One region of the Terrabacter terrigena genome, then DNA from elsewhere that is predicted to be linked to it. Evidence: predicted binding sites of a transcription regulator. Region 1 holds the regulator's gene; the other holds the start of a gene.
What was found. Region 1 encodes Rex, which represses fermentation and respiration genes when NADH is low (regulators of the CRP and FNR family bind a similar motif). Its sites were predicted from a motif close to CTTGTGAANNNNTTCACAAG; they were not measured.
Positions count from the first base shown of each region.

Region 2: the regulator Rex is predicted to act here: its motif matches at 2,042-2,061, upstream of rhaI (L-rhamnose isomerase).

Region 1 is NZ_JBHTKH010000002.1:142,973-148,808, forward strand. It holds gene hemC (hydroxymethylbilane synthase) at 1-54, opposite strand, end outside; gene hemA (glutamyl-tRNA reductase) at 51-1,433, opposite strand; gene ACFQ2V_RS04930 (redox-sensing transcriptional repressor Rex) at 1,430-2,113, opposite strand; gene ACFQ2V_RS04935 (glutaredoxin family protein) at 2,303-2,566, opposite strand; gene ACFQ2V_RS04940 (RNA polymerase sigma factor) at 2,718-3,500, shown strand; gene ACFQ2V_RS04945 (DUF5667 domain-containing protein) at 3,899-5,260, shown strand; gene ACFQ2V_RS04950 (lysophospholipid acyltransferase family protein) at 5,411-5,836, opposite strand, start outside.
Region 2 is NZ_JBHTKH010000021.1:14,089-19,924, forward strand. It holds gene ACFQ2V_RS19875 (bifunctional aldolase/short-chain dehydrogenase) at 1-783, opposite strand, end outside; gene rhaI (L-rhamnose isomerase) at 845-2,011, opposite strand; gene ACFQ2V_RS19885 (ABC transporter substrate-binding protein) at 2,281-3,582, shown strand; gene ACFQ2V_RS19890 (carbohydrate ABC transporter permease) at 3,576-4,541, shown strand; gene ACFQ2V_RS19895 (carbohydrate ABC transporter permease) at 4,538-5,371, shown strand; gene ACFQ2V_RS19900 (alpha-L-rhamnosidase) at 5,422-5,836, shown strand, end outside.

The DNA of each region.
Region 1 (5,836 bases):
GGACTGGGTGGTGGCCAGGGCCGAGCGGCGGGTGCCGAGACGCAGGGCGGTCATGACTTCCCTCGCTTCGGCGGCGTCGACACGTTGGCGACGTCCTTGGGCTCGAGGTCGAACAGCTCGCGCAGGGCGGCGGCGTAGTCGTCGCCGCTACCCTCCATCGCGAACTCCTTGACGCGCTTGGTGGGCGTGTGGAGCAGCTTCTCGACGATGCGGTGCACGGCGAGAGCGACCTCCGCCCTGCTCGCCTCGTCGAGGCTGGGCAGGCGCTGGTCGAGGCGGTCCATCTCGGACGCGACGAGGTCGGCCGCCCGGGCGCGGAGCGCGGCCACCGTTGGCGCCACGGACTTCTCCATGCGCCGGGTGAGGTAGTCGGCCACCTCGCCCGTGACCAGGTCGCGCACGCGCACCACCTGCGTGGTGTCGGCGCGGCCCTCGAGGAGCAGGCCGAGGGTCTGCAGGTCGATGAGCGTGACGCCGGGCACGGGCTGCCGCCAGGTCTCGACCGGCTCGACGTCGCGCGGCAGGGCGAGGTCGACGACGACCTGCGGGCGACCGTCGCGCCGGGCGGCGCCGGCCGCGAGCAGGTCGGCCGTGATCACGTGGCCGACGGCGCCGGTGCAGGTGATGACGAGGTCGCTCTCGGCGACGACGTCACTGAGGTCGCTCCACAGACGTGGAGTACCCGACGTGGCCTCGGCGAGACGTTCGGCGCGCTCGAGGGTGCGGTTGACGATGGTGAGCGACCGGACGCCCGCCCGAGCCGCCGTCGCCGCCGCGAGACCGCTCATGCCACCCGCACCGATGACGGCCGCGTCGACTGCCTCGAGCGAACCCAGCACCGCGGCCGCCTCCTCGAGTGCGATCTGCACGAGCGACACGCTGTGCTGGTCGATGTCGGTGTCGGTGTGGGCGCGCTTGCCGACCCGCAGCGCATGCTGGAACAGCGCGTTGAGGGTCTCGCCCACCTGGCCGCGCTCCTGGGCACCGGCGAGGGCGTCACGCATCTGGCCGAGCACCTGCGCCTCGCCGACCGCCATCGAGTCGAGGCCGCAGGCGACGGTGAAGGCGTGGGCGACGGCCGCGTCGTCGTAGCGGACGTAGAGGTGGTCAGCGAGCGCCTCGGCGCGCGCGGCCAGGGCGTCGGCAGGGTCGCCGGGCGGCAGGTCGGTGGGCTCACGCAGGCCCTCGGGCTCCTCGATGCCGGCGGCGAGGGCGAGCGCCTCGCCGATGGCGGCAACGGCCGGGTGGAAGGCCGGAACCGAGGCGTAGACCTCGAGCCGGTTGCACGTGGAGAGCACGACGGCCTCGGTGACCGTGGCCGACCCGAGCACCGAAGAGCCGATGGCGGCTGCCCGGTCGGGGCGCTCGGACAGCGCCTCGAGCACCGACAGGGGCGCGGTGTGGTGGGACAGTCCGATGACGAGCAGGCTCACGGGGCGACCACCGCCGATCGGAGGTCTCCCGCGGCGAGCGACTTGCGCTGGGCGTGGAAGGCGAGGATCTGCAGTTCCGTGGAGAGGTCGACGCGGCGTACGTCGACGCCGTCGGGCACCGAGAGGACTGCCGGTGCGAAGTTGAGGATCGAGCTGATGCCCGCGCCGACCAGGGCGTCGCAGACTGCCTGCGCGGCGGGCGCAGGCGTCGCGATGACACCGATCGCGATGGGGTCGACCTGGTGGTGGTCGACGAGCTCGCGCAGGGGGCGGATGCGCACCCCGACGACCCGCTCGTCGGCCAGGGCCGGGTCGTCGTCGTAGAGGCCGACGATGCGGAAACCCTTGGTGACGAATCCGGAGTAGGAGGCGAGCGCGTGCCCGAGGTTGCCCATACCGACGATCGCGACGGGCCAGTCCTCGGTGAGCCCCAGCGCCCGGGAGATCTCGAGCGCGAGCGTCTCGACGTCGTAGCCGACACCACGCACGCCGTAGGAGCCGAGGTGGCTGAGGTCCTTGCGCAGCTGCGCGGAGCGCACTCCGACCTCGGCAGCGAGCTCTTCGGACGAGACCGACAGGACGCCGTCCTCAGCGAGGCGCGAGAGCGTGCGAAGGTACTCGGGGAGCCGCGCGACGGTCGCGTCGGGGATCTCTCGACGCAGTGCAGGGTCGGCGGACACGCTTGCTCACCGGCTCCTCTCAGCGAGGCGTCCGGGCCGGAGGCGGGCCGAACGCGGAGCACGTGGGGACCTGTTCAGGCTAGACGTTTGTGAAGCCATGCACAAAGTTGACTTTCGGCGGCTTACCACGGCATGGGACGCGCTCTCGAGGCAGGTCGTGGTCGACGGGGCCCCGGCCGCCCGACCTGGTCAGCGCAGGGCCGCGCGCAGCCGGGCCTCGTCGACCCGCCAGAAGTCGTGGCGGCGGCCGTCGACGAAGGTCACGGGGATCTGCTCGGCGTAGCGGTGCAACAGCTCGGGGTCGTCGTCGATCGACTGCTCGGACCACTCGACGCCGAGCTCCGAGGTCACGCGGGCCACGATCTCGCGGGCCTCGTCGCACAGGTGGCAGCCGGGGCGACCGAGCAGGACCACTCGCGGCACGTCCTCGGCTGCGGGCTGCTCGCTCGTCATGCTCCCCACTCTAGGCGCGGCGGTCTCCCCCGGGGCCGCGCCACCTGCATGGTTGGGACGCATGGGGCGAGAGCGTACCGGTGAGTAGGTCGTGCACCACAAAAGCAGATCGAACTCCCAGACGGCCCTCCGTTCCGACAGACTGTCCCCAATGCGCTCGAACAGGACGTCGGCCCGCCGACTCGGCCCTGTCTCCGCGCCGCGGACGGTCCCGGCGATGGTGTCGGTCCCGCCTGCCCTCGCACGGTCGCTGCCGACGTGGCGGTCGGCCCTCGACGCCCTCTGGGCCTCGCTCGCCAACGAGAGCGCGGCGCACGTCGACGTCGGTCCGACCCCGCCGGGGTCGATCGGCCCCCGCCACCTGCACCCCGAGCGCGACGCCGCCGACCAGGCCCGGATCGCGGCGCTCGTCGAGCTGGCCCAGGGCGGCGACAAGGAGGCCTTCGCCCAGCTCTACGACAGCTACGTCGACACGGTCTTCCGCTACGTCCTCGTGCGGGTGGCCAACCGGTCCCTCGCCGAGGACCTCACGTCCGAGACCTTCCTGCGGGCCATGCGACGCATCGACTCGTTCACCTGGCAGGGCAAGGACATCGCGGCGTGGTTCGTCACGATCGCCCGCAACCTCATCGCCGACCACGTGAAGTCCGCGAAGTTCCGCTTCGAGGTGGCGACCGCCGACATGCGCGACGCCGACGAGCGCGTCGACGCCCCCGATGCCGAGGTCCTCACCCGGCTGCGCGACGAACGGCTGGTCGAGGCGATCAAGGGCCTCGGGCCCGACCAGGCCGAGTGCATCACCCTGCGCTTCCTCCAGGGCCTCAGTCTCGCCGACACCGCCAAGGTGATCGGCAAGTCCGAGGGGGCGGTCAAGCAGCTCCAGCTCCGCGCCACCCGCGCCCTGCGCAAGTCGCTCGAAGGAGTCGAGCTGTGAACCCCGTAACCCCACTGCCACCCGCGTCGTTCTCTCGACGTAGGGACGGTGCGTGTGGGCCCGGACCAACGCTCGGCGCGCCGACCGGCGCGACCGTGGATCGCGTGAACGCAGGCGGCTCGATGGCAGCGACGATGGTGCCGGAGCCCCTGACGAACAACCTGCACCACCCACCCCTTGCCGTTACACCTGAGGTATGCCGTGCCGCGGCAGGCCTGCTCGGGCCCCCGGGTCCCGCGCCCGGCCACCGCTCGCCGTGACGGGCACGCGCGCAGACCCCAGCCCCCGACCAGAGCCCGACCAGCCCCACCCGCAGACCGGCACCACGACCCTCGCTCCACACCGCACCACACCCGATCCACCCCAGACACCAGCACCCGAGACCGAAGGAGGGGAACATGGACCTCGGCGCCAACGCCGACGGCGAGCTGCTGCAGCGCGCCCTCGACGGCGAGCGGGTCACCGACCCCGGCATCCTCGAGCTCGTCGCCGTGCTCCACGCCGTCCAGGCGGTCGACCAGGCCAGGCTCGCCCCGCGCGCCGAGTTCGTGTCCGACCTGCGCGCCAGGCTCCTGGCCGATGACCCCCGGGCGATCGTCCCGGTCGTCCCCCTCGACCCTGCTGACGGCGACACCCTCAGCCCCACCAGCACCGAGCTGGAGGGCCCCCTCGAGAGCACCTCGGCGCAGGCCACCCAGCGAGCCACTGGCCCCGAGCACAACGGTTCGGGCGGCACCGTCTCGGTGCTCCGTGTCGCCGCGCGACCGCTGAAGTTCCTTGCGGCAGCAGCCGCAGCCGTCCTGGTCATCGGTGGCGCGCTCGGCTTCGCCTCGAGGTCGGCGGTGCCCGGCGACGCGCTCTACGGCGTCAAGCAGCTCCTCGACCGCGCGGCTGTCCAGCTGTCCGGCTCGCGCTACGAGCAGGGCCTGACCTACCTGGCGCAGGCGCAGGAGCACATCGGCGAGGCGCGCAACCTGATCGACCGCGGCCAGCCGTCGACCCACGACCTCGACACGGCCTACGACTCGGCCTCCGACGCCACGAGGCGCGCGCAGACGATCCTGCTCGACATCTACCGCAGCGAGGGTCGGGCCGACGCCCTCTCCGAGCTGTCCGACTTCTACACGCGGGCGATCCCGCAGGTCGACGCCATGCGGCCGCGCGTGCCGGCGGACTCGCTGCCGTCGTGGCAGCGGCTGCGCGACCTGCTGGGCGCGGGGCAGGTGGCCACGCTGCGCGAGATCGCGTCGTGCAGTGCCTGCGGCGACCGCGCCGAGCAGGCCAAGCAGCTGCTCAGCAGCATCATCACCGTCCGCCCCACGAGCGGGACCACACTGCCACGCCCGTCTTCCCCGGCTCCGCGGCCGTCCGCGTCGCTCCCCCGAACCCAACCGCCGTCCGCGACGCTCCCCAGCGGAGGCCTGCCGAGCGCGACACTGCCCTCACTGCCGCGCGGCGGCGTCGACGTGACGGGTGAGGTCACCCTGCCCGGCGGCACGATCAACCTGCCCGGCGCGGGCGTCAACAGCACGTCGGTCGGCGTCGGCGGGGGCGGCGTCACCCTCCCGGGGGCGACCGTCAGCCTGCCCCACGTGGGCGTCTCGAGCACGACCGTCAGGGTCGGCGGCGGCGGCGGCGTCACGCTGCCCCTGCCCGGTGCGACGATCCCGCTGCCACCGGTGGTCATCACGCCACCTGCCCTCCCCCGTCTCCCCACGACGACGCTCCCGAAGCTGCCCCTCCCGCCGCGCCTCCCCTGACGGCTACCGCGGCATCCGGAGCTGCACGGAGCTGCTGACCGGATCGCCGCGCCGCGGGCAGCGCCGCACGGCCCGATGACAGGTCGTCGATCCGGCCGCCCGAGGTGGTCTTCGGGCCGTCGTCGCGGCCCGTCGACCAGTCCAGGGACGTCAGAGGAAGACGGACTTGCGCTGCATGAGCAGGCTGTAGAGCGTCTGCTGGATCGTCTCGCGCACCTGGTCGGTGAGGTCGAAGACGAGCATGGGGTCGTCGGCGGCCTCCGGCCCGAAGGTGGTCGTCTGGATCGGCGGACCGAACTCGATGAGCCACTTGCTCGGCAGCGGAACCATCCCGAGCGGGCCGAGCAGCGGGAACGTCGGCGTGATCGGGGCGTACGGCAGGCCGAGCAGCCTGGCGACGGCCGGCATGTTGCCGAGGATGGGGTAGATCTCCTCGGCTCCGACGATGGAGACCGGCACGATCGGCACGCCGGCGCGCAGGGCCGCCGAGACGAAGCCACCGCGACCGAAGCGCTGCAGCTTGTAGCGCTCGCTGAACGGCTTGCCGACCCCCTTGAAGCCCTCGGGCCAGACCCC
Region 2 (5,836 bases), on a different contig from region 1:
GTCGGTGAAGTGGCCGACCATGGTCCTGTCCTGCGAGGCCAGTGCACGCAGGTGCGGCGCCAGTGCCGCAGCCTTCGCGTGCCGCTCCTGCGGCTCCAGCGGCGCACGCTCGGGCACCGCGGCGCCGAACGGCTCGGCCGCGCCGTGCTCGTCGAGGTAGGCCTGCGCCGTCTCGATGATCCACCTCGAGCTGGCCTCGGCCTCGGCGCTCGTGTCACCCCACGCGGTGATGCCGTGGCCGCCGAGGATCGTGCCGACGGCCTGCGGGTTGGCCTCCTTGATGGCGGAGATGTCGAGGCCCAGCTGGAAGCCGGGTCGGCGCCACGGCACCCAGACGACCCTCTCGCCGAAGATCTCCTTGGTCAGCCGCTCGCCGTCCTTCGCCGTCGCGACGGCGATGCCGCTGTCGGGGTGGAGGTGGTCGACGTGCGCCGAGCCGACGAGGCCGTGCATCGCGGTGTCGATCGAGGGTGCGGCGCCACCCTTGCCGTGGAGGCAGAAGTCGAAGGCTGCCACCATCTCGTCCTCGCGCTCGACGCCAGGGTAGACGTCGACGAGGCTGCGCAGGCGGTCGAGGCGCAGCACCGCGAGGCCCGGCTCCGTGAGCGTGCCGAGGTCGCCGCCGGATCCCTTGACCCAGAGCAGCTCGACCTGCTCACCGGTGACGGGGTCGGTCTCGGTGCCCTTGGCCGACGTGTTGCCGCCGGCGTAGTTGGTGTTGCGGGGGTCGGATCCCAGCCGGTTCGATCGGGCGAGCAGCTCGGCAACGGGGGTGTTGGTCATCTCGTGTCTTCCTCGGTGGCTCTGGTGCAGGTCGTGGTGAGTCGTCGTCGTGCGCAGGCGCTCAGGCTCCCCAGCCGGCCTGCGTCCCGCCGATGCGGTCGGCGGCGATCTGGTCCTGGTAGCCGCTGGCGATGTAGGCGGCCATGGGGTCGGTGGGCAGGCCGCGGTCGCCGCGCCACTGCGCGAGGTCGGCGCGCACGTCGGTGTAGAAGGCGTCCATGAGGATGCCGTTGGCACCGAGCACGTCACCCAAGCGCTCGGCCTCGGCCAGTGCGACGCGGTCGACGAGCAGGGCCCGGGCCGTCATCTCCTGGACGTTGAGCACCGAGCGGATCTGGCCGGGGATCTTGTCCTCGACGTTGTGGCACTGGTCGAGCATGAAGGCGACCTCGCTGTCCTCGTCGTAGCCGCCGCCCCGGATGACCTCGAAGAGGATCCGGAAGAGCTGGAACGGGTCGGCGGCACCGACGATGAGGTCGTCGTCGGCGTAGAAGCGCGAGTTGAAGTCGAACGAGCCGAGCCGCCCGGCCCGCAGCAGCTGCATGACGATGAACTCGATGTTCGTGCCGGGGGCGTGGTGCCCGGTGTCGAGGCAGACCATGGCCCGGTCGCCGAGGGCGAGGCAGTGCAGCAGCGACGTGCCCCAGTCAGGCACGTCGGTGGCGTAGAACGCCGGCTCGAAGAACTTGTACTCGAGGACGAGCCGCTGGTGGTCGCCGAGGCGCTCGTAGATCTGCCGGAGGCTGTCGGCGAGTCGGTCCTGTCGGCCCCGCAGGTCGCCCTGGCCCGGGTAGTTCGTGCCGTCGGCCAGCCAGATCTTGAGGTCGCGGCTGCCCGTCACGTCCATGATGTCGACGCACTCGAGGTGGTGGGCGACCGCCTTGGCGCGGATCCGCTCGTCGACGTGGGTCAGGCTGCCCAGCCTGTAGTCGTCGTCCTGGAACGTGTTGCTGTTGATGGTGCCCAGCCGGACCCCGAGGTCCTCGGCGACGCGGCCCAGCTTGTCGAAGTCGTCCACGCGGTCCCAGGGGATGTGCAGCGCGACGGAGGGCGCGAGCCCCGTGAGCGCGTGAACCTGCGCGGCGTCGGCGAGCTTCTCCTCCACCGAGCGCGGCGTGCCCTCGGAGCCGAACACCTTGAAGCGCGTGCCGGAGTTGCCGAAGGCCCACGAGGGCAGCTCGATCGCCTGGCGTCCGAGCTCGCTCGAGATGTCGCTGAAGTTCGTCATGGTGGTCCGATCCGTGAGAGTCGCATCGCTCCAATGAAGCGTTTCAGAAGTCTGGGCACGAGTAAAGCGCAGGGACATGGGCCGGTCAAGCCCCCGAGCTCTCACCTGTGTTAGAAGAAGATTCGTTCTGAGCGTGAAGGGTGGGAAAATGGCCGAACCTGTTGACAGTGTCCAGTGCGGACCTTACTTTGGTGCCGACCGAATGAAGCGATTCAAAAATCGGTGACCATCGAACGCGGATACGCGCCCCAACGTTGTGGAGGTACCCCATGAAGCACCCCCGGCCCAGTCTCGCGATCGCGGTTGTCGCGGCGAGCTCACTGGTTCCCCTCGCGGCCTGCTCGAGCTCCTCCGGCTCGGGCGACTCGGGCAGCGGGAAGACGGAGATCACCCTGCTGACCGACAACGCGGAGTCGACGGTCAAGCCCGCGAAGGCTGTCATCGCGGCGTTCGAGAAGGCCAACCCGACCATCACGGTCAACGCCGAGACCCGACCGGGTGGCGCCGAGGGCGACAACCTCGTGAAGACGAAGCTGTCGACCGGCGACATGGCCGACGTGTTCTGGTACAACTCCGGATCGCTGCTCCAGGCGCTGAGCCCCGAGAAGACGCTCGTCGACCTCACGAACGACCCCGCCCTCAAGGACACCGACCCCTCGTTCCTGCCGGCGGTGACGCAGAAGGGCAAGGTCTACGGCGCCCCGTGGGGCACCGCCATGGGTGGCGGCATCCTCTACAACAAGGACGTCTACTCCCAGCTGGGTCTCTCGGTGCCGAAGACGTGGGCCGAGTTCGAGTCGAACAGCGAGAAGATCAAGGGCGCCGGCATCACCCCGGTCCTCGGCACCCTCAAGGACACCTTCACCTCCCAGCTGTACGTTCTCGGCGACTTCCACAACGTCGCGAGCTCGAACCCCGAGTGGGCCGACGAGTACACGGCGAACAAGGTCAAGTACGCCACCGACCCGGTCGCCCTCAAGGGGTTCGAGAAGGCCGCCGAGCCCAAGCAGAAGGGCTGGCTCAACGACAGCGCCGGCTCGACGACGTTCGCGCAGGGCATCAAGCTGCTCGCCAAGGGCAAGGCCGCCCAGTATCCCATGCTGACGTTCCCCATCTCCACCCTGCCGGCGGAGGATGCCGCGAAGATCGGCTTCTTCGGGATCCCCGGTGACGACGCGAGCAAGGCCGGGGCGACCATCTGGGAGCCCGGCGGCCAGTACATCCCGAAGGCGAGCAAGAACATCGAGGCAGCCAAGAAGTTCGTCGCCTTCGTCGCCTCGGTCGCCGGAACGGAGGCCTTCTCGTCCGCGGTGCCGCCCACCGGTCCCTACCTCGTCAAGGGCTCCAAGCTGCCCGACAACGCCCCGCCCGTGGCCAAGGACATGCAGGCCTACATCGACTCCAAGACCTCTACCCCGGCGCTCGAGTTCATCTCGCCCGTCAAGGGCCCCTCGCTCGAGCAGATCATGGTCGCGATCATGACCGGTCAGACGCCGCCGCAGGAGGGCGCGGCCCAGTACGACGCCGACGTCACGAAGCAGGCCAAGCAGCTGGGACTGCCGGGATGGTGACCCAGACCGGTGCCCAGGCCCCACCGTCCGGCCCCCGCGCTGCCGCGGGGGCCGAGCGGCCCGGCCGGCCCCGGTCCGGCCGGGCGGGCGGCGTGCGGGGTCTGCAGGCGCAGACCTACCCCTTCTGGTTCTACGTGCCGGCAGGCGCCGTCTACGCCGTGGTCTTCATCATCCCGACGGTCATCTCGTTCTACTTCGCCTTCACCCGGTGGACCCTCTTCGAGTCCGAGTTCATCGGGCTCGACAACTTCCGCCAGTTCTTCTCGGAGCAGGCGCTCGTCAGCAGCCTGCGCAACACCCTCGTGTACGCCGTCGTGACCAGCGGGCTGAAAGTGGTGCTCGGGATGCTCTTCGCCGTGCTTCTCACCGGGCCGATCCGCACGCGTGGCCTGCTCCGCTCGGTCATCTTCTTCCCCGTGCTCGTCAGCACGGTCGCGGTCGGCATCACCTTCAGCGTGCTCCTCCAGCCGGACTTCGGGCTGGTGGCCACCGTGCTCGACAAGGTCGGCATCACCTCGCCCGACTGGCTCGGCAACCCGAGCACCGCGCTCCTGTCGGTGGCGCTCGTCGACGTCTGGAAGGGCGTCGGCCTCGCGACACTCATCTACATCGCCGGCATCCTGGCCATCTCGAAGGACTTCTACGAGGCCGTCGACGTCGACGGGGGCGGCGCGTGGACGAAGTTCCGCAACGTCACCCTGCCGCTCGCGGCCCCGGCGACCTTCACGGTCATCCTGCTCTCGCTCATCGGCGGCCTGCGCTCCTTCGACCTCATCTGGACGATGACCAAGGGCGGTCCCGGGTTCAGCAGCGACGTCATCGCCTCGACGATCTACAAGACGTACCAGGCCGGCTTCTTCGGGCTCTCCACCGCCGGCAACGGCGTGCTCTTCGTCCTGGTGACCCTGATCGTGTATCCGCTGTCGCGGTACTTCAACTCCCGGGAGGTGCACTCATGAGGACGCACCTGCTCCGACGCACCTCGCTCGAGGTCGTGGCCGTGCTCGTGGCGCTCGTCGTCTTCGTGGTGCCGTTCCTCTTCATGTTCCTCACCGCCTCCAAGGACGAGTCGGAGTCCGCCGACCTGACGTTCGCCCTGCCGACCGAGTGGAAGATCCTCGACAACATCAAGGGCGTCTTCGAGGCCCGCGACGGCATGCTGTTCACCGCGTTCCGCAACAGCATCGTCCTGACCGTCGTGTCGGTCACCATCCTCGTGGTGCTCTGCGCGATGGTCGGCTACGTCATCCAGCGGCGGCCCGGCCGTGCCGCCGACATCGCCAACGCCCTGGTCCTCTCGGGCCTCATCATCCCGCCGGCCGTCGTCCCCACGATCTGGGTGCTCCAGCAGCTGCACGTCTTCAAGACGCTGCCGGGGCTGATCCTCGTCGAGGTGGCCTTCAACATGTCGTTCTGCGTGCTGCTCTTCCGGGCCTTCGTCGCGGCGATCCCGCGCGAGCTCGACGAGGCCGCCATGATCGACGGCTGCACGGGGCTCTCACTCTTCTTCCGGGTGATCTTCCCGCTGCTGCGGCCGGTCACCATCACGGTCATCCTGACCTCGTCGGTCTTCATCTTCAACGACTTCGTCAACCCCCTCTACTTCCTGCCGGGCGACGAGAACGCCACCGTCCAGCTGACGCTCTACAACTTCACGAACCAGTTCGACACGCAGTACAACCTGCTCTTCATGAACATCGTGCTCGTGACCGTGCCACCGCTCGTCCTCTTCATCTTCTTCAACCGCAAGATCGTCGCCGGCATGACGTCCGGCGCGGTCAAGGGCTGACGCCCACTCACGCAGACCATCTCTCCCGAAGTCCCGCACGAAAGGCCGCCATGCCCTCCCACCACCACGCCTGGTCCGCAGACCTGATCGCCCCCGACGACGACTTCGCCGGAGCGCCCTTGCTGCGCAAGGAGTTCGCCCTCGACGACGGCCACGGAGCCGTCACCTCGGCCACCCTGTTCGTGACGGCCCACGGCATCGTCGAGCCGAGCATCAACGGCGTACCGGTGTCGGACGAGGTGCTCACGCCCGGCTGGAGCAGCTACGAGTGGCGTCTGCGCTACCGCACCCACGACGTCACCCGGCTGCTGTCGTCCGGCAGCTCGGTGCTGGGCCTGGCGCTCGGCAACGGCTGGTTCCGCGGCCGCCTCGGCTGGAGCGGGAAGGGCGCGTTCTACGGGTCCGAGCTGGCGGCCCTCGCCGAGCTGCACGTCACCTTCGAGGACGGCCACCGCCAGGTGGTCG